Regions from separate parts of the Sphingobium sp. AP49 genome, predicted to be linked through region 1. Evidence: predicted binding sites of a transcription regulator. Region 1 holds the regulator's gene; the other holds the start of a gene.

Evidence for each region. Region 1 encodes LexA, which represses DNA repair genes until DNA is damaged. Its sites were predicted from a motif close to GTTCCNCNCTTGTTCT; they were not measured.
Region 2: a site for LexA is predicted at 1,570-1,585, ahead of PMI04_RS10105 (UvrD-helicase domain-containing protein). Genes of this name have one in related genera too.

What each region holds. Positions count from the first base shown of each region.
Region 1 covers NZ_CP124576.1:2,730,426-2,737,662, reverse strand. Annotated here, with positions in the region: gene gltX (glutamate--tRNA ligase) at 1-315, opposite strand, end outside; gene PMI04_RS13060 (ComEC/Rec2 family competence protein) at 331-2,484, shown strand; gene lexA (transcriptional repressor LexA) at 2,475-3,152, opposite strand; gene glp (gephyrin-like molybdotransferase Glp) at 3,239-4,423, opposite strand; gene moaC (cyclic pyranopterin monophosphate synthase MoaC) at 4,420-4,905, opposite strand; gene trpC (indole-3-glycerol phosphate synthase TrpC) at 4,902-5,693, opposite strand; gene trpD (anthranilate phosphoribosyltransferase) at 5,690-6,697, opposite strand; gene PMI04_RS13030 (chloride channel protein) at 6,844-7,237, shown strand, end outside.
Region 2 covers NZ_CP124576.1:2,059,479-2,066,715, forward strand. Annotated here, with positions in the region: gene PMI04_RS10105 (UvrD-helicase domain-containing protein) at 1-1,499, opposite strand, end outside; gene PMI04_RS10110 (GFA family protein) at 1,613-2,008, shown strand; gene PMI04_RS10115 (hypothetical protein) at 2,116-2,457, shown strand; gene PMI04_RS10120 (Rrf2 family transcriptional regulator) at 2,414-2,908, opposite strand; gene PMI04_RS10125 (globin domain-containing protein) at 3,017-3,463, shown strand; gene rsmD (16S rRNA (guanine(966)-N(2))-methyltransferase RsmD) at 3,479-4,033, opposite strand; gene PMI04_RS10135 (pseudouridine synthase) at 4,030-5,529, opposite strand; gene PMI04_RS10140 (response regulator) at 5,704-6,174, shown strand; gene PMI04_RS10145 (MFS transporter) at 6,266-7,237, shown strand, end outside.

The sequences.
Region 1 (7,237 bases):
ATTGGCGAGCAGCTGGTTGGCGACCTCGGCATGGCGCGGGGTGCGCGCGAACTGGAACATAGCCGGCTCGTCGCCGCCCAGGTTCAGCCATTCCAGACCATCGAAGATGGCGGCTACGGCTTCCTCGGTGGAGCGCGCGCGATCGGTATCCTCGATACGAAGCAGGAACTTGCCGCCATGATGGCGCGCGAACAGCCAGTTGAACAGCGCCGTGCGGGCACCGCCAATATGCAGGAAGCCCGTTGGCGATGGGGCGAAACGGGTCACCACCGGCTTGTTCAATCCCGTTGCACTTGCCGTCATATTCGCTGACATTCTTCCTGCTGATCCATGGATGCGACGCCCCCTAGCATGGCTTTTGAGCCACGACAAACGTCCGTTGGGCGGAGGACGGTGCGTATCGCGCACAATGGATTTGCGCGGATCGAACAATGGTTGGAAGTGGAGCGCGAGCAGCTGGCGCTGTGGGTGCCGGTGGCGTTGGGCGCGGGCATTGCCGCCTGGTTCGCGCTACCCGCTCAGATGCACTGGCTGGGCTATTGTTGCGGGGCGCTGGGCTTGGCCTGTCTCGCGCTGTTGCTGCCGGCTGGCGCGCGATTGCGGCACATCTTGGTCACCGCCGGGGTGCTCGCCTGCATCGGTTGCCTGCTGGTCTGGGGCAAGGCGATATGGCTGGGGCAACCGCCGCTGGCGCGTCCCATATTCGTACAGGTGACGGGCGAGGTGACCGCGATTGCCCGACTGCCCGCGCAACAGATGGTGCGGGTGGGGCTGCGGCCGATTGATGCGCCTGCGCTGCCGGCGGCGATCCGGGTGAATATCGCCGATGCAGATGTGCCTCCGGCCCTGGGCAAAGGGGCGATACTGCGCTTTCGGGTCCGGCTGATGCCGCCCGCGCCACCCAGCGTGCCGGGCGCGTTCGATTTCGCCCGGCGCGCCTATTTTCAGGGGATCGGAGCGACCGGGCGAGCGCTGGCGCCGGTCGAGGTGGTGGCGCCGGCGCGTGAGGGGCCGACGCTGCGGGCGCGGCTGTTCGATCATATCAGCGGACAGGTGGCAGGCGCACCGGCGGGGATTGCGGTGGCGCTGGCGACCGGCGATCAGGGCGCGATTGCCGAGGCGGATGCGGAGGCGATGCGGCGCAGCGGTCTGGCCCATCTGCTGTCGATCAGCGGGCTGCATGTGACGGCGCTGATCGGCGCGGTGATCTTTCTGTTGCTGCGGCTGCTGGCGCTGATCCCGCGCGCAGCGCTGGACTGGCCGCTGATGCTGATCGCTGCGGGCGGGGGGGCGCTGGCGGGGATCGGCTATACGCTGCTGACCGGGGCGGAGGTGCCGACGGTGCGATCCTGCGTCGCGGCGCTGCTGGTGCTGGGCGGGCTGGCGCTGGGGCGCGAGGCGATCACCCTGCGGCTGGTCGCGACCGGGGCGCTGGTGGTTCTGGCCTTCTGGCCCGAGGCGCTGATCGGCCCGAGCTTCCAGATGAGCTTTGCCGCCGTGGTCGCGCTGGTGGCGCTGGGCGAGCATCGCCGGTTCAAGGCGTTCGCGATGGCGCGGGACGAGCATTGGTCGCGCAAGGCCGGGCGGACGGTGGCGGCGATGCTGATGACGGGGCTTGCCATCGAACTGGTGCTGGCGCCGATCGCGCTTTTCCACTTTCACAAGGCTGGCTTGCTGGGCGCGGTGGCCAATCTGGTCGCGATCCCGCTCACCACCTTCGTCATCATGCCGCTGGAGGCGCTGGCCCTGTGCTTCGATCTGGTCGGGCTGGGCGCGCCCTTCTGGTGGCTCACGGCCAAGGCGATCGCGCTGTTGCTGGCGGTGGCGCATGGCGTGGCGGCCAGCCCGATGGCGGTGATGCTGGCGCCGGCGGTGCCGGGCTGGATTTTCGGGATCATTGTGGTGGGTGGCCTCTGGTGCCTGCTCTGGCGCAGCCGTTGGCGCTGGCTGGGGTTGGCGCCGGTCATGATCGGCCTGATCGGCATCGCATTGCTGGCGCCGCCCGACATAATAGTGACCGGCGACGGGCGGCATGTCGCGGTGCGGACGCCGGCGGGGGCGATGGCGCTGCTGCGCGAGGGGGCGGGCGATTATGTGCGCGACGTGCTGAGCGAGAGCGCGGGCTATGATGGGACGCTGGAGGCGATCGCGACGATGAAGCAGGCGCGCTGTTCGACAGACCTGTGCGCGGTGACATTGCCCCGGGGTGGGCGCGATTGGCGTCTGCTGGTGACGCGCAATGCGATGCTGGTCGATCGGCCGATATTGGAGCGGGATTGCGCAGCGGCCGATATCGTCATCAGCGACCGGGGGCTGCCCTGGTGGTGCCGGCCGCGCTGGATGAAGATCGACCGCCGGCTGCTGTCACGCACCGGCGGCCTGTCGATTGGCCTTGAACGCGGCAAAGTTCACACCGTCCATCGGCCCGGCGACGCGCATCCGTGGATCGTGCGCCGCCGGCCCCGACCAGCCGGTCAGTTGTAGCGGCGCAGCAGGCCGGCGAGCTTGCCCTGGATGCGGACCTGGCGCGGATCGTAGATCTGCGGTTCATAGGCGGCATTGGCGGGATCGAGCCGGACCCGGCTGCCTTCGCGGCGGAAATATTTGAGCGTGGCTTCGGCATCGTCGATCAGGGCGACGACGATCTGGCCCTCGCGCGCGACATCGGTGCGCTGGATCAGCGCGAAGTCGCCGTCGAGAATGCCGGCCTCCATCATCGAGTCTCCGGAGACTTCGAGCGCATAATGATCGCCCGAGCCGAGCAAGGCGGCGGGAACGGACAGCATGGTGTGGCTTTCCATCGCCTCGATCGGGACGCCGGCGGCGATGCGGCCGTGCAGCGGGATTTCGATCACGTCATTGGCGGCGGTCGGCAGCAGCACGGCCGGCGCTGGCGTCTTGGGCACCGCAACGGCCGGGGCGGGGGGGCGGTGCATCGCGTCAGGCAGCTTCAGCACCTCCAGCGCGCGCGCGCGGTTGGGCAGGCGGCGGATGAAGCCACGCTCTTCCAGCGCGTTGATCAGGCGGTGGATACCGGACTTGGAGCGCAGGTCGAGCGCGTCCTTCATCTCCTCGAACGAAGGAGACACGCCGCCTTCTTCCAGCCGGGTCTGAATGAAGCTCAGCAATTCCTGCTGCTTGGGCGTCAACATCGGCGATCCTCCATGGAACGAATGAAGAACGCATAGGAAACGGAAAGGGGCAAGTCAAGCGCCTAAAGCGGTACAGCGCTTTAGGCTCAGGAGGAGAGCGGCAATATGTCGACCCAATCGCCGCTGACGGCTGGAGGTGCCCCCGCAGGGCGCCTGATGAGGCAATCCGCCGTCGCCATGGCCGCGGTGGCGGCGCTGTCCTGCGCGGTGACCGACACGATGCCGTTGGCGGAATGATAGGCGCGCAGATAGTCATCGCGTTCCTCCGTCGCGGGCAGCGGCGCGGCCAGGCGGGCCTGCACGATCGGTGGCAGTGGCGTGCGCGATCCGGCGAGATGGCGGACCAGCGGGCAGAGGAACAGGGTACCGGTGACGAAGGCGGAGACCGGATTGCCCGGCAGACCGAGGAAGGTCGCATTGCCAAGGCGCCCGGCCATCAGCGGTTTGCCCGGCCGCATCGCGATCTTGTAGAAATCGAGCGTGCCGCCGGCGGCGGCGAAGGCGGGGCGGACATAGTCATGGTCGCCGACCGAGGCGCCGCCAGTCGAGACGATGATGTCGGCCTGTGCCGCCTGTTCCAGCGCCCGCGTCATGGCGGCGAGATCGTCGGGCACGATGCCGAGGTCGATCACCTCGCAGGGCAGCGCGGCGAGCAGGGCGGCGAGCATCGGCGCGTTGGAGGAGGGGAGGAAGCCCGGCGGGGTCGGCGCGCCGGGCGGAACCAGTTCATTGCCGGTGGACAGCAGGGCGACGCGGGGCCGCGCGCCGACGGGCAGGCTGCCATGACCGCCCAGCACCGCAAGCGCGATCTGGCCCGGCGTAAGGCGGCTGCCGGCGCCGACCAGCGGTGTGCCGGCGCGGAAATCGGAGCCGAGCGGGCGGACATGTTTGCCGGGCGACAGGGTGCCGTCATGCGCGGTCAGCTTGTCGCCGTCGCGCGTGGCATTTTCCTGGATCAAAATGACGTCCGCGCCGGCCGGCAAGGGGGCGCCAGTGAAGATGCGGCAGGCCTGGCCCGGTTGCAGGGCCGGGACATCGGCATCGCCCGCGCTGCTGGTGGCGATCACCTGCCACGGCCCCGCGCCTTCGGATGCGCGTACAGCATAGCCGTCCATCGCGGAAAGGTCGGCCCATGGCTGGTCGCGGAGCGCGGCGACGTCAGTGGCGAGCCAGCGGCCCGCGCAGGCGGTAACGGGCACAAGTTCGGTCGGCAGCGGATCGGCGAGGGCAAGGAGCCGCGCCTGCGCGTCCGCGACCGGCATCAGGCTCATCGGCCGGCATGCTCCGGCGCGGTCCAGTCGCCCGACTTGCCGCCGCGCTTGGCGAGCAGGCGAACATCGCAGATTATCATGCCCTTATCGAGCGCCTTGGCCATATCATAGACGGTGAGCAAGGCGGCGGTGGCGGCGGTCAGCGCCTCCATCTCCACCCCGGTCTGGCCGGCGGTGCGCGCGGTCGCGGTGACGGTGACGCCATCGTCGTGGAGGGCGAAGTCGATGGTGACGGCGCTCAGCGGGATCGGATGGCAGAGCGGGATCAGTTCGGCGGTGCGCTTGGCCGCCATGATGCCGGCGACGCGGGCGACGGCCAGTACATCGCCCTTCTTGACGAGGCCGGCGGCGATCGCCTGCGCAGCGTCGGCCGCCATGGTGATGCGCCCGGCGGCCACCGCCTCGCGCGCGGTCACCGCCTTGGCCGAGACATCGACCATGCGGGCGGCGCCATCCTCGTCCAGATGGGTGAGGCCGGTCATGCGCCGGTCAGCAGGTTGCGGGTCGCCGCCTCGACATCGGCCTGGCGCATCAGCGTCTCGCCGACCAGGAAGCAGCGCACGCCATGATCGGCCATGGCGGTGAGGTCGGCATGGGAGCCAAGGCCGCTTTCGGCGACGAAGGTGCAGCCGTCGGGCGCCTTGCCGACCAGTTCATAGGTGCGGGCGAAATCGACGCTGAAATCGCGCAGGTCGCGATTATTGACGCCGATCAGGCGCGAGCGGAGCTTGAGCGCGCGTTCCAGTTCGGCCTCGTCATGCACCTCGATCAGGGCGTCCATGCCAAGGCCGAGCGCGGCGTCCTCGATCTCCTGCATCTGGCCGTCGTCCAGCGCGGCGACGATGATCAGGATCGCGTCGGCGCCGAGCGCGCGGCTTTCGAGGATCTGCCAGGGATCGACGATGAAATCCTTGCGCAGCACCGGCAGGGCGCAGGCCGAGCGGGCGGCCATCAGATAATCGTCATGGCCCTGGAAATAGGGCTCGTCGGTCAGCACCGAAAGGCAGGCGGCGCCACCGGCGGCATAGGCGACGGCATGGGCCGGCGGATCGAAATCGGCACGGATCAGCCCCTTGGACGGGCTGGCCTTCTTCACCTCCGCGATCAGGCCGAAACCCGAGCGGGCGGCATCGTCCAGCGCCCTGCGGAAGCCGCGCGGCGGAGTCTGCTCGCTGGCGCGGGCGTGGAGCGACGCGATCGTGGTCGCGGCCTTGCGGCGGGCAACATCCTCGCGCTTGAAATCGCAGATTTCGATGAGCTTGTTGGTCATTGATAGGCAATCCAGCAATTGAGGAGCGCATTGGCAAGGCCGTTGTCGATCGCTTCGGCGGCCTGTTCGACGCCATCGCGGAAATCATGGGCGGCGTCAGCCACCACCAAAGCGGCGGCGGCGTTGAGCAGCACGGCGTCGCGATAAGCGCCGGCCTCGCCCTGGAGCAGGGCACGGAGCGCTGCGGCATTATGGGCCGGGTCGCCGCCGCGAATGGCGGTGACGGGATGGGTCGAGAGGCCCAGTTCGGCAGCGGTCAGGCGCCGCATCGCGACCACGCCGTCGGCCGTCACCTCGGCAATGTCGTTGCCGCCGGCGAGCGAGAGTTCGTCCAGCCCCTCGTCCCCCGACACGATCATCGCATGGGTGGCGCCAAGCTGGCCCAGCGCATCGGCATAGATGGGGACATAGGCGGGGCGGGCGATGCCGACGAGCTGGCGACGGACATTGGCGGGATTGGCGAGCGGCCCCATCAGGTTGAAGATGGTGCGTTCGCCGATCGACCGGCGGATCGGGCCGAGGCGTTTGAGCGCCGGATGGTAATTTTGCGCGAACAGGAAGCAGATGCCCAGATCCTTGAGCGTCGCTTCCGCCGTGGCGGCGGCGCGATCGAGGTCAAGGCCGAGCGCTTCGAGCGTGTCGGCCGCGCCCGCCTTGGACGAGGCGGCGCGATTGCCATGCTTGGCGACCGGCACGCCGGCGGCCGCGACCACCAGGCTGACGGCGGTCGAGACGTTGAGCGTATGATGGCCGTCGCCGCCGGTGCCGCAGACGTCGATCGTGCCGTCGGGCGCGTCGACCGGGATCATCCGGGCGCGCATCGCACGGGCGGCGGCGGCAATCTCCGTCGCGGTCTCGCCGCGCCGCGCCATGGTGACGAGAAAGCCGGCGATCGCCTCGTCCGACAGGTCGGCGTCGAACAGCAGGTCGAAGGCGCGGGCGGCTTCGTCGGCGGCCAGGGGCGCGCTGGGATCGGGCAGGCCGGAATTGAGCAGAACGGTCATGGGCCAAGCCTTTAGTCCCGCCCACGCGCGAAAGTCGAGGGCGACATGCTATTTGCCCGCCAATTGGAATTTTGTTGCGTGGTCCGGCAATTGGCTTGACGTGTGGGGCTTGACGTGGGCGCCAAAGGGGCGTTGTCGGGGAAGCCATGCGCCGCCCCTGGTCGACCCTGTTCTGGAGCCTTGCCATCCGCCAGCGCCGTCGGTTGCGCGAGAGCGAGGCGGCCTTCATCCTGCTCGCCGTGCTGGCGGGCGTGGCGGCGGGCCTGATCACCAACCTGTTGCAGCTGATGGCGCATGGCATTCAGGAGCTGCTCTATGGCGTCAGCATCAACCGGCTGAGCGCGCTGGGCGAGATCCGCCATCCCTGGCGACTGCTGGGCCTGCCGCTGGGCGGGCTGGCGCTGGTGTTGCTGGCGCGGCTGCTGCGCCGCCGGCAAAGGCCGCTGATCGACGTGGTGGAGGCCAATGCCCTGCATGGCGGGCGCATCCCGATGGCCGACAATCTGGTGATCGCCGGGCAGACGGTGCTGTCGAACGGGG
Region 2 (7,237 bases), 670 kb from region 1:
TAGCCGCTTTCGTCCAGGATCTGGCGGGCCAGTTCGGCATGGGGCAGTTGTGCGGCGCGATCGCGCCAGCGGGCGAGGTCGCCGATGAAGGCCCCGAGCGCGCGGCGTGCCTGGGGCGTCAGTTCGTCGGTGTCGAGGATGCGGGCGGCGGCAAGGGCGAGCGGGATGCCCTCCGCGCGCGCCAGACGGTGCAGCTTTTCGACCGCCTTGTCGCCCAGGCCGCGCTTGGGAACGTTGACGATGCGCTCGAAGGCGAGATCGTCCGCCGGCTGGTTGACCAGGCGCAGATAGGCGAGCGCATCGCGGATTTCGGCGCGCTCATAGAAGCGGAAGCCGCCGACGATGCGATAGGGCAGGCCGATCTGGATGAAGCGGTCTTCAAACTCGCGGGTCTGGTGCTGGGCGCGGACGAGGATCGCCACCTCGTCCAGCGATCCGCCGGCGCGGGTGATCGCCTCGATCTCGTCGCCGACGCGGCGGGCTTCCTCCGGCCCGTCCCACACGCCGAGCACGCGCACCTTTTCGCCGACGTCGATGTCGGTCCACAATGTCTTGCCCAGGCGATTGCCATTTTCCGCGATCACCCCGGATGCGGCGCCCAATATGTGCGGGGTGGAGCGGTAGTTTTGTTCCAGCCGGACGATTACGGCGCCCGGAAAATCCTTTTCAAAGCGCAGGATATTGGCGACTTCTGCGCCACGCCATGAATAGATGGACTGGTCGTCGTCGCCGACGCAGCAGATATTCTTGCGGGTCTGGGCGAGCAGGCGGAGCCAGAGATACTGGCTGCTATTGGTGTCCTGATATTCGTCCACCATGATATATTTGAAGCGCTGTTGATATTGCTCCAGCACGTCGCGGTGACGCTTCAATATGGTCAAAACATGTAGAAGCAAGTCACCGAAATCGCAGGCATTCACCTCGCGCAGTCGGGCCTGGTAGGCGGCATAGAGCTTCTGCCCCTTGCCATGGGCATAGCCCTCCGCCTCGCCGGCGCCGACTTCCTCCGGAGTGAGGCCCTTGTTCTTCCACTGGTCGATCAGGCCGGCGAGCTGGCGCGCGGGCCAGCGCTTTTCGTCGATCCCCTCGGCCTGGATCAGCTGCTTCATCAGGCGCAACTGGTCGTCGGTGTCGAGGATGGTGAAATTGGACTGGAGCCCGACCAGTTCGGCATGGCGACGCAGCATCTTAGCCGCGATCGCATGGAAGGTGCCGAGCCAGGGCATGCCCTCAACCGCCGGGCCGATCATCCGGCCGACGCGCTCGCGCATTTCCCGCGCCGCCTTGTTGGTGAAGGTGACGGCCAGGATTTCCGAGGGCCAGGCGCGCTGGGTCGCGACCAGATGGGCGAGGCGGGCGGTCAGTGCTGCGGTCTTGCCCGTCCCCGCGCCGGCCAGCACCAGCACCGGCCCCTCCGTGGTCAGCACAGCCTGACGCTGCGGTTCGTTGAGACCCTTCAGATAGGGCGGGTCATTGGGCGAGGGAGCAGGCACGGTCATGGGCGATCAACTAGGGATGGGCGGTTGTGGGGGCAAGGGCGGATGGCCTTGCAGCGGGACGTAATCTATGAGAACAAAAAGAGAATCACGCAAGATGCGAATGGAGCAAGATGATGGTGACGGGGCGGTGCCAGTGCGGGGCGATCCATTATGCGGCGGTGGATGAGCCGGTTTATAGCGCGCTCTGCCATTGCAGCGATTGTCGGATGAGCGCGGGTGCGCCGATGGTCGGTTGGGCTTTGTTCCCGCATGACAAGGTGACGATAGAGGGCGATCCGGTCGCCTATCAGTCGTCCGACAATGCGACTCGCCATTTCTGCGGCACTTGTGGCACCGGGCTGTTCTACACCAATCCCACGGTGTTTCCCGGCATGATCGACATCCAGACCGCGACGCTGGATGACCAGTCGGCCTTCCCGCCGGCGATCCATGTCCAATATGCCGAGGCGGCACCGTGGATGGCGGCGGCGCACGACCTGCCCCGGTTCGAGCGTTACCCGGCGGACTGAGCGCGACCCGCGTCAGCGACGGCACGGCTCGTCGCTGACGCGGGGAACGGAGCAGTGGGTGGCCGGTTTCTCCCTTGCTCGGGGCAAGGAGCAGAAGGACCAACCCGATGAAGATCGTCATGATCGCCGGTTTCGCCGCTCTGTCGCTGGCGGCGCTACCCAGTCAGGCCGGCGCACAGGCAATGTCACCGCCCGCCCAGAATCAGGATCCCAATGCGGCGCAGCCGGCTGGCACGGTTCCGGCCGAAACGGGCATGGCGCCTGCGCCCGCCAATGTGCCGCGCGATCCGGCGGCACCGGTGGGGTCCTCGTCCAATCCCGTGACTGTGGGCGGCAATATGACGCCGCCGCCGACCGAGGCGAAGGCTTATCCGGTCTGCGGCAAGAACGTGCAGGACAGTTGCGTCAATCCGGGCGAGGCGAAGAGGAAGATGCGCAGGCCGGGCTGAAATCCGGCTTGGGGTCGCCGGTTGAAGGGCCGGGCAGGGCGGCGATGAGCGCGGCGAGGCCGGTTCTGTCGCGCGCCGCATCGGCCAGGCTATAACCGTCCAGCACCGTCAGGAAGGCGCCGACCGCCTGTGCCAATATGCTTGACAGGCCGCAGGCCGGACGGATCGCGCAGGACGCGCAATCGGCCATCGCCATGTCCGGTTCGCTATGGCGCACCACTGCGCCGATGCGGATATCGGCAGGATCGGCGGCGAGGGCAAAGCCGCCACCCCGGCCGCGCTGGGTATGGATGAAACCACCTTGGCCCAGGCCATGCACCACCTTCATCAGATGATTGCGCGACAGGCCATAGGCGCCGGCAATCTCCGGGATCGTCGCCCGTCCGCCCGGCACGGCGGCAAGATGGATCAGCACGCGCAGCGCATAATCGGTATGGCGGGTCAATTGCATCGCGCCCTCCTATCCTGCGGGCAGACCGTCATAAACATATATTCAATTTACATCTTAAAAGATGTATATTAAACGAACCTTATCGAGTCCCCCGATGAGGAGCCTGTCATGCGCGAAATTCTGTCCCCCGAAACCATCGCCATCGTGAAGGCGACTGGCCCGGCGCTGCGCCGCCATGGCGTCGAGATCACTACCCGCATGTATGCGCGGCTGTTCGAGGATGCGTCGATCAAGGACATGTTCGACCAGGCGGCGCAGGCCAGTGGAGAGCAACCGCGCCGGCTGGCGGCGGCGATCCTGGGCTTTGCGGAAAATGTCGACAAGTTGCAGGCGCTGGACGGTGCGATCGCGCGCATGGTGCAGCGCCATGTCGATACCGGGGTGCAGCCGGACCATTATCCCAAGGTGGCGGCCGCGCTGCTGCCGGCGATCCGCGAGGTGCTGGGTGAAGCGGTGGCGACGGATGAAGTGCTGGCCGCCTGGGCCGAGGCCTATGGCTTCCTGGCCGATATCCTGATCGGCAAGGAACAGGCGGCCTACGCAGAGGCCGCCTGATATTCCGCCTGATCGTTACGCGGCGGGTGCGCTATCCTCTGCGCGGAGCAGGGTGAGGCGCGCCTTGCCGACGTCGCGCACGGCGTCGACGGTGAAGCCCTTGACCGTCACATCCTCGCGCCGGTCGGTTTCGATGCTGATCCAGGTGGACAGGCTGGTCCAGCCGAGGCGTGCGAGCTTGTCGAGCGCGACCTGGCCCGCGCCGGTGTCATAGGGCGGGTCCATGAAGATGAGGTCGAGCGGCTTTTGCGTCGGGCCGAGCGCTAGTACGCTGGTCTGGCGGATGTCCGGGCGCAGGCCGAGCTTGTCGCCATTGGCGCGGATCGCGTCGATCGCCGCCTTGTCCTGCTCGACGAACAGGCAGGAGCCGGCGCCGCGCGACAGCGCCTCGAACCCCAGCGCGCCCGAGCCGGCGAAGAAATCGCCTACGGCCAGCCCCTCGAATGAGCCGAGGCGGCTCGCCAGCATCGAAAAGAGCGTCTCACGCGTGCGGTCGCCGGTAGGACGGGTGGCATCACCCTTGGGCGCGACCAGCGGACGGCCGCGCCATTGACCCGAAATGATCCTCATTCGGCCCCCTTCTTCAGGCTGTTGCGGAAGACGATCAGGTCATGCTGGCGCACTTCCTCGACCGCGCCGCTGGCCAGTTCGCCCAGCTCGAACGGGCCATAGCTGGTGCGGATCAGGCGATTGACCTTGAGATCGAAATGTTCGAGCACGCGGCGGACTTCGCGGTTCTTGCCTTCGGTCAGGGTCATTTCGACCCACTGGTTGCGGCCGGTGCGCCGTTCCAGATTGGCCTCGATCCGGCCATATTGGATGCCCTCGATCTCGATGCCGTCGAACAGATCCTCCAGCTGCTGCTGGCTGACCTCGCCAAAGGCGCGGGCGCGATAGGTGCGCGGCACGCCGGTGGCGGGCAATTCCATCTCGCGCTTGAACTCGCCGTCGGTGGTGAGCAGCAACAGCCCTTCGGTATTCATGTCGAGCCGACCGATCGGCATCAGGCGCGGCAGGTCGTCGGGCAATATGTCGTAGATGGTCGGACGGCCGGCGGGATCCCGCTCGGTGGTGAGGAAGCCGGTCGGCTTGTGGAACAGGAACAGGCGCGTGGGCGCGGGCGCGGCGACGGCGTTGCCGTCGACGGTCACGCCGTGCAGCGAGGTCAGCAACGTCGCCGGCGTGTCGATCGCGACGCCGTCCCTGGCGATGCGGCCTTCCTCGATCATCCGCTCGATCTCGCGGCGCGAGGCAATGCCGGCACGGGCGAGCAGCTTGGCGATGCGCTGCGGCTCGCCCTTGCCACCGGCCTCCGCTGCGGCGTGGGCCGGGTGCGGGTTGGCAATATGGGCGGCGGCCGGTTTCTTCGGACCAGGACGGCGCGGCGGATAGGAAGTGCCGGGGGTGCGGCCTTCGGGGCGCGGACGGGCCGAGCGGTCACCAAAAGCGGGACGCGCGGGGCGCTCGCCAAAGGCGGCGCGGGCAGGGCGGTCACCAGCTATGCGTTCGGGCCGCTTGCCTTCGGTCGGACGGCCGCTGCGGGCAGGACGCTCTGCACGATCCTGCGGGGCGGTGCGATCGGGGCGTTGGCCACGGGGCGGGCGTTCGGTACGCCCCTCGCCGCGCTCGTCGAAACGGCCGCCACGGCCGTCGCCGGCAACATTGCGATCCGGACGGGCGCCACGCGCCGGCCTTTCGCCCCGGCTCTCGCCCTGGCGTTCGCCGAAGCGACCGCCAGGGGCTTCGTCCGCATTATTGCGATCGGGGCGCGGGCCACGACCTTCCCCGCGCTCGCCTCGGCTTTCGCCGAAGCGGTTGCCACGGGCTTCACCGGGGCCATTGCGATCAGGGCGCGGGCCGCGTGCCGGGCGCTCTCCCCGCAGGGCGGGGCGTTCCGAACGACCTTCGCCCCGTGCGTCATAGCGACCTTCGTTACGACCTTCCGATCGGGCCGGGCCACGGCCAGTGCCGCGCTCAGTGCCGCCGCGCGATCCGGGGCCGGAAGGACGCTTGGGACCGCCCGGACCTGACCGGCGCGGCGGACCAGATTTTTTTGGCGGTTCCACTTTGAGCATTCCTTTTCGTGACGGGTGGCCATCCCCATATGAGGGCGGCACGTGCAATATGATGAACGGTGCCATACCGCCGCCCATGCGAACGGCGGAGCCCCGGCCGGGCGCAACCCGGCGCCGGGGCGCGGCGTTGGTCGGTTGCATGGCGGAAACGGGGCAGGACAGCAAATGTTTTTCGGGCGAATCAGAGGGGAAGATGCTGCCGGAGATGCCGGCGCCACGGTGCGCAGCGCCATTCGCAGCGTGCTGGTGGTGGAGGATGAGCCGCTGGTCGCCTTCGACCATGAACATATCCTGCTACAGGCCGGCTATCGCATTGCTGCCACGGTCGACAGCCATGCCCATGCCGCCCGCGTAATCGATGCTGGTTCGGTCGACCTTGTCGTCACCGACATCAATCTGCGTGGGGGGCGTTGCGGCATAGAGGTCGCGCGTCATGCCCATGCAAGGCAATTGCCGGTGCTGTTCGTCACCGGTGCCTGTCCGGCCGATGCCCGGTCGCTGGCGGTCGGTTGCCTGGCCAAACCTTTCGCGCCGCGCGATCTGCTGGCGGCGATCGCGGTGGTCGACGCGGTGCTGGCCGGGCGCGCGCCACCGCGCAAGCCACGCGGCATGAAGCTGTTCGCCGAGATCGCCTGAACCGGGCCATGGCAGCGGCGGTGCCGCTTGCCTCTGCCGCATTTGCTCATATGGTGGCGCCCGGATCGCATCATCGGGGGCATCACGGATCATGACGGAATTGGCCGGCGGCACGCGCAGTTGGAGCGACGCGGTAAAGCCCTATGTGCAGAAGGAGCCGCTTGCCGCCTTCTTCCTGGGGGTTTCGTCCGGCTTTCCTTATGCGATGATCGGCGCGACGCTGACGACGCGGCTGGCGCAGGATGGCATCGACAAGAAGGCGGTGACCGCCTTCACGCTCGCCTTCCTGGTCTATAACCTCAAATGGCTATGGGCCTGGATGGTCGATGGCGTGCGCCTTCCGATCATCGGCCGGCTGGGGCAGCGCGTGTCTTGGCTGTTGCTGACCGGGGTTCTGGTGATGGCCGCCGTCGCCAATCTGGCGCTGGTCGATCCTACGGCCGGCCTGTTGCAGACCGCCTATGCCGCGATCCTGGTCGGGGCGGCGGGCGCGACCTTCGACATCGTGATCGATGCCTATCGGATCGAGACGCTGAAGCCCGAGCAGTTGGGCGTGGGGTCGGGCATGTCGCAATATGGCTGGCGGATCGGGTCGGTCGCGGCCGGCGCGCTGGCGCTGGTGCTGGCGGCGCGGATCGGTTGGCACGGCGCCTATCTGGCCTGCGCGGTCTTCGCCCTGCCGGCGATGCTGACCGGCCTGGTGCTGGGCGAGCCGGAACGGCATCGCGAGGCAGCAGCGCGGCGCGGGATGGGTGAGGTGTGGCAGTCGATCGCTGGGCCACTGGTGGAGTTTTTCCGCCGTCGGGGCGCGGTCCTCGTCCTCTGTTTCATCCTGCTACACAAGATCGGCGATACGCTCGCCAACCTCACCTTCCGCCTGCTGTTCGATGACATGGGATACAGCAATGACGAGATCGCCATCTATGATGTGGGCATTGGCTTCTGGGCCTATCTGATCGGCATCTTCGTTGGCGGCATCCTCTATGCGCGGATGGGCATGAAGCGCTCGGTGCTGGTCAGCCTCGTTCTGATGGGCGTGTCCAATTTCAGCTTTGCCGCGCTG